Regions from separate parts of the Lysinibacillus sp. NPDC094403 genome, predicted to be linked through region 2. Evidence: predicted binding sites of a transcription regulator. Region 2 holds the regulator's gene; the other holds the start of a gene.
The links. The regulator CtsR, encoded in region 2, represses protease genes until heat stress. The targets are predictions, from matches to a motif close to ATGGTCAATAAAGGTCAAACA.

Region 1 (3,425 bases), on a different contig from region 2:
TAAGCGGGGATTTTGCAGTTTTGAAATACGAAATAGTCGAATTTTTGTGATTGTTGCGGGCTATAAAATGAGGGGGATCCGGGTCCGGGGCACTCAGTTTCCAGTGGGGGCGATTCTTGATGCTATCGGCGTTTCTCGAAATTTTATCTGTGATCGACATTCTGGAACATTGTGCCGCTTCCTCCTCTGTTGCTTTGCTTTCGTACAAAACACACATTGCTGAAATTTTGTTTTATCACTATAAATTAGAGTGTCATGCCAGAAGGCTCATACTTAGTGAAATGGTTGATTGGAGTGGAGACTGGGCGACTCCTTGGGGATCAGCGAATAGAGGAACGAAGGCTAAAACCATCACATCCTGTGATAACGCCTTCGTGACCAACATCGTGTTGGCCCGAGACCCTGGAGCGAGCAAAGCAAGTGAAGCGGCTCATCGGACGCCCCCAGGAAGCTTTGCTCTGTGCGAAAGCGTAGTGCTAACGTAGCGGCAGCAACAAAGCGCCCAGTCGGAACGGAAATCAACCCCTCGCTTTGCCAGACAGGCCTAATTTAATGGTATATTTGCATAAAGCTTGACTATTATATGAAATCCCCGCTTAACTCGTAAGCGGGGATTTTGCGTGTAACGAATTAATCGATACGACATATTTGTAACGGACAATTTTCACAAGCGATTTCATCTTTTAAAAATTGGACATCATGAATTGTTATATAACTCTTTTCAAAGGAAATAATATTGTGTTTCTTTAAATCATTAAGCATGCGATTGATCATTTCTCTACTCGTCGCACATAAATTAGCGATTTCTGTATTTGTTAATGGGAAATTGATAAAAATAGTACCATTTTCTAAAGGCTTACCATAAGTATTCGAAAGACGGATGAGCGTTGAAAATAAAGCGCCCTTTTTACCATTTAAAACTAAATCGCGCAAACGACTTTGATGCTTTAAATTTTCTGTCTGCAACAACTTCATATATTCCACCATTAAAGCAGGTTGTTCCACTAGTAAAAGTTCCAGTGATTTAAGGCTTAGTACATATAAACTAGAGGGCTCTAATACTTTAGCAGTCATGGAATTGTGCGTATAGTTACAAAATAATGAGCCTTCTCCAATGATACTATCTGGACCACAGATACGAATGGTTAATTCCTTCCCGTTCTCCGTTTCCTGATTGATCGAGATAGCTCCTGTTTTTATATAATATATTTCTTTCGCACGTTCGCCCTCTAAAAAAATTTTGCTATCCTTATTCACTTTGATAAAAACACCGTGCTTTTGAAAAAGATCATGAAATTTCTCTCGCATATTGTCCATTATAACCATATCTCCAACACATCGCTTTCTTTTTGTAATAAGTGGCTGTTTATTACAAAAGGATGGTGAATAATTTCGATACTAAATTCAAGAAACATACTTTTATTATATCGTAATTTTCCAGTTGTAAGGGGAGAAATTTTAGGGCTATTTCTTTGCTAAGGTTTGTCGTATGTTGTAAAATAAAGTTAGTCAAAAAAGGTCAAACATTTTTTTTTGAAACAGAATGGCAAACGGGATTCCGCTAACATTATTGAAAAGGAGTGCTAAACATGCAATTTCAACAAACAGATAATAAGAAACCATTAGAACAATTTGGACGTAATTTAATAGAAGAAGTAAAAAACGGTAAAATGGACCCGGTTATCGGTCGTGACGAAGAAATTCGTAATGTTATTCGTATTTTAACGCGTAAAACGAAAAATAACCCTGTACTAATAGGGGAGCCAGGTGTTGGTAAAACAGCAATCGTAGAAGGGTTAGCTCAACGTATTGTAAAAGGTGATGTACCCGAGGGATTAAAAGATTGCGTTTTGTACGAGCTTGATATGAGTGCGTTAATAGCAGGTGCTAGTTATCGAGGCCAATTTGAAGAACGCTTAAAAGGCGTACTTAAAGAAGTGAAGGAATCTGAAGGGCGCATCATTTTATTTATTGATGAAATTCATACTATTGTTGGTGCAGGTAAAACGGATGGTGCAATGGACGCCGGGAATATGTTAAAGCCAATGCTTGCACGAGGTGAGCTACATTGTATTGGGGCTACAACATTAGACGAATACCGTATGTATATTGAAAAAGATCCTGCTTTAGAGCGTCGTTTCCAACAAGTGCTTGTACGTGAGCCATCTATTGAGGATACAGTTTCTATTTTACGAGGCTTAAAAGAGCGCTTTGAGTTACATCATGCGGTGCGTATTCATGACCGTGCGATTGTAGCGGCAGCAGAGCTTTCAAATCGCTATATTACAGAGCGTTTCCTGCCAGATAAAGCTATCGATTTAATCGATGAAGCATGTGCGATGATTCGAACAGAAATTGATTCCATGCCACAAGAATTGGATGCAGTAACGCGCCGTATTATGCAGCTCGAAATTGAGGAGCAAGCATTGCGTAAGGAAAAGGACGAGGCAAGTAAAAAGCGTCTAGAGCAACTACGTGAGGAATTAACAAACCTCAAGGAATCCTCTGAGGGCATGCGTAAACAATGGGAAACCGAAAAAGAAGCGTTACAAGGCATTCAGAAAAAACGTGAAAAACTGGATAAATACCGCCGTGACTTAGATGAAGCAGAAAGTAAATATGATTTAAATAAAGCTGCTGAATTACGTCATGGTAAAATTCCTACTCTTGAAAAGGAAATTCAAGAGATGGAAAAACAATTAGAGAATGGTACGGAATCACGTATTTTACGTGAAGAGGTAACAGCTGATGAAATCGCATCTATTGTCTCACGCTGGACGGGAATACCAGTGACGAAATTAGTAGAAGGTGAGCGTGAAAAATTATTGCGCTTAAAAGATACATTGCATGAGCGTGTTGTCGGACAAGATAATGCTGTACAGCTTGTCACAGAAGCGGTATGGCGTGCTCGAGCTGGTATCAAAGACCCGCATCGACCAATTGGTAGCTTTTTATTCCTAGGGCCAACAGGTGTTGGTAAAACAGAGCTTGCGAAGGCACTAGCGGCTCAGCTGTTTGATTCTGAGGATCATTTTATTCGCATTGATATGAGTGAATATATGGAGAAACATAGCGTATCACGTCTTGTAGGGGCACCTCCAGGTTATGTTGGCTACGAGGAAGGTGGACAATTAACAGAAGCTGTTCGCCGAAATCCATATTCAGTTGTATTATTAGATGAAATTGAAAAAGCCCACCCAGACGTTGCGAATATTTTACTGCAAATTTTAGATGATGGACGCATTACTGATAGCCAAGGCCGTATGGTCAACTTTACGAACACAGTGGTCATTTTAACATCTAACATTGGCTCAAGCTATTTAATGGAAGCAAAGGAAGACGATACAGCAGTTGAGGATTTAGTGATGGTTGCACTGCGTCAACACTTTAAACCAGAGCTGTTAAATCGTATGGATGATATTATT
Region 2 (3,425 bases):
GGCAAAACGTCCCCTGCATAATGCTGTAAAAATCCAGGTTGCATACTGACTACACATTCGTTTAATTTGGTCGCTTTAATACCTTCAATTAACTGTAAATCTACCCCCAAACGAACATTGGATAGACAGGTAGCTGCTTCCTCACTCGTTAAAATTCGAGCATGTGTTAAAGTACCTAAAGCACGGTATACGCGGTCCTCTAAAGCAAGCTCTGCTTTTTCCATTAGCTTGCCTCTTGCATGCCGTTCTTTTTGAATTATTTTTTCAGCGACACTTTGGATGTCAGCTAAAATATCGTCCTCTGTTTTCCCTAGTGTAATCTGATTTGAAACTTGGTAAACATTACCCGTATTTTCGCTACCCTCTCCATATATTCCCCTTACAGTCATTCCTAATCGCGTCATTGCATTAATGATTTGATTCATCTGACCAGTAAGTGTAAGGGCTGGCAGGTGCATCATGACAGACGCTCGTAAACCCGTACCAATATTTGTTGGACAACTTGTTAAATAACCAAATGTATCTCGAAATGCATAAGGCAAAGCTTTATCTAAGGTACGATCAATTTTATTGGCCTGCTCGTATGCCTTTTGAAGTTGAAAACTCGCTGTCATACATTGAATGCGTAAATGATCTTCTTCGTTCACCATAATGCTAGTTGATTCGTCATCAGATAAAAGCATGGAGCCAACTTGCTCTTTTTTTGCAAGTTGAGGACTAATTAAATGTTTTTCTACAAGTATTTGACGCTGTAAAGGTGTTAAATCCTTTATAGCAAAATATGAGTAATTTTCTTGAAGTTCTGTACTATCCTTTATTGCATGTGTAACTGCCTGTTCCACCTGTAATGCCTCATCCTCTGTAAAGGCTAATGGAAAACGATAACCATCTAAATTTCGAGCAAGGCGGATGCGCGTACTAATGACAATATCTGAATAATCGTCCTCCATACTCATCCATATTGGTGTAGCACGCTCTAAAAACCCTTCAATCATCACGACACATCACCACCTTCGAATTGTAGCTGCTTCTCAAGTTCCTTCACTTCATCACGAAGCTTAGCTGCCTCTTCAAATTGCTCTTCATCTACAGCAACCCTCATACGTTTACGAATATCTTCAATTTGCTTTTTGATGACATAGACATTACTTTGAGCACCGGGCACTTTCCCTATATGCTGAGGACCAGCCTGTATACGGTTAAAGAGCTTCGGTAAGTGTTCGCTAAAGGTGTCATAGCAGATAGGGCATCCAAATTTACCTTCTTTTAAAAACCGTTTATACGTAAATCCACATTGTGGACATGTTTGAGTTTGTGGTTGCGACTGCTGTTTTTCACCCACTTTTTGTTGCTGCCATGAAGGTGAGCCAAACCAATTGGATAATAGCTGTTGAATAGATATTGGCTCTTGCTTAAATTCAGCATGAAATGGATGGAACTGCGAGGCGCAGACGTCACAATAATGGTGCTCCACCTTTTGACCACTTTGAACTTGTGTTACGGTAACTGTCGCATTACGCTGCTTACAATGTTCGCAAATCATTTCCATCACCTCTTTTATTTTTGCTGTTCATATTTAATCGTTGTTAGCATCGCTCGTAAAATTTTGGCTCGAATTTTATCTCGTAACGGGAGTTGCAAATCGATAGTTGAGCGATCAACTGCCGCTAACATTAATTTCGCTTCTCGCTTTGAAATTACCTGCTCATCAATTAATCGATAAACTAAATCTTCTGCCATTGTTTGCGATGCCCCACTTTCTATTTGCCTGAGGACATCATCGATTAGATCAATTTGTGAATTCGCGCGGACACGTAAAATTCGAATGTATCCACCACCACCACGTTTGCTTTCAACAAGGTAACCTCGTTCGGCCGTAAATCTTGTATTAATTACATAATTTATTTGTGAGGGTACACATTGAAATTTATCCGCGATTTCACTACGTTTTATTTCAATATGCCCTTCTCCACCTAATTCAAGTACTTGTTTTAAGTAGCCTTCTATGATGTCTGATATATTACGCATTTTAGGAATTCACCTCGCTTACTTCACTGACTTTGACTATCTTTGACTTTCTTTGAGTATATTATACAAAACGCTTGAAAATAATTGCAATTATTTCGCCCACAGAAAAATTAATGCGCCTATCCTTAGTTATAAGATACCCTTTTCAGCAATAGAAAAAACGCAAGCATATGCAACTAGCATATACTTGCGTCTATAAAAATTATACCCAGCGACCAACAATTGGATAACGCCAAGGCTCATCAGATAAAGCCTTCACAATACCGATAATTGGTACAACAAATAACATGATCCCGAAAATTATTAAAAACGGTATGCCAATTAATAAAAAACTTAAAACACTTGAAATTCCAACTAAAACCCACATCACAACTTGGAACAGTAACGCTTGAACGGAAATAGCTTTTATTTCTTCATCCGAACTAATTAAGAAAAATATAATTGGTACTACCCATGGCGCAAAAAACGCACTTGCGTGTATGATTACCTTAGACCATTTAGTTTCCACTTATATCAACCCTTCCATTTAATTTTTCTTTATTTTATGTACTATTATTTACGGCACCATACCTTAAATAGTTTCAAATATAAATTGGATTTATAAAATTTTTGAAAGGCATGTGATACTTGATGGAATTTAATAACACACTTGCAAACGAATATGAAAAAGGTATTCGTCGTACGCTACCAAGCTACGATGCAATGCTACGTTTAACACAAACCTTTTATCAATCTACATTACATGAGAAAGCTGAATTTTTAGTAGTTGGCTCTGGAAGCGGTAATGAAATTTTACAACTTGCAGAGAAAAGACCTCATTGGTCATTTGTTGGTATCGATCCATCAGAGGCGATGCTACAAATAGCTGGCGAACGTTTAAAATCTCTACCTAATAATATTTCTTTATATCAAGGAACTATACTGGAAACTAAGCTACCTTCAGTGAAGTTTGATGCAGCAAGCTGCGTACTAGTGCTTCATTTTATACAAGATACTCAAGAGAAGCTTGAAACATTAAAAAAAATAGCAAATAATTTAAAGCCTGGTGCTCCATTTGTGCTCGTCTCAAAATACGGGCAGCCTGGTTCCTTAGAAACTGAGCTACAATTTGATTTATGGCGTGCTTATTGGCTACAGCATACAAAGCTATCACCATCAGACGTAGCGGAAATGGAGAAATCCATTCGTTCTCTTTCATTTATGCTTGAAGAGGATATTTTATCACTCTTACAGCAGGCTGGCTTTACAAAACCATCTAGATTCTTTGCCACTACTTTATTTGGCGGCTGGATATGCTATAGAGAGAGCGTATAAAATTTAGAGCGTTATTTCTTGAGAAGATAAATACATCTGTTAGGATAGAATTACAGGATTGAGGTGAATGCTGTGATACGTAC

Region 1: the regulator CtsR is predicted to act here: its motif matches at 1,506-1,526, upstream of ACQKMV_RS01340 (ATP-dependent Clp protease ATP-binding subunit).

What each region holds. Positions count from the first base shown of each region.
Region 1 covers NZ_JBNNTL010000001.1:305,755-309,179, forward strand. The annotation lists gene ACQKMV_RS01330 (hypothetical protein) at 120-485, shown strand; gene ACQKMV_RS01335 (Crp/Fnr family transcriptional regulator) at 631-1,317, opposite strand; gene ACQKMV_RS01340 (ATP-dependent Clp protease ATP-binding subunit) at 1,590-3,425, shown strand, end outside.
Region 2 covers NZ_JBNNTL010000012.1:53,975-57,399, forward strand. The annotation lists gene ACQKMV_RS16760 (protein arginine kinase) at 1-998, opposite strand, end outside; gene ACQKMV_RS16765 (UvrB/UvrC motif-containing protein) at 995-1,543, opposite strand; gene ACQKMV_RS16770 (CtsR family transcriptional regulator) at 1,558-2,028, opposite strand; gene ACQKMV_RS16775 (DUF4870 domain-containing protein) at 2,231-2,536, opposite strand; gene ACQKMV_RS16780 (class I SAM-dependent methyltransferase) at 2,659-3,342, shown strand; gene corA (magnesium/cobalt transporter CorA) at 3,415-3,425, shown strand, end outside.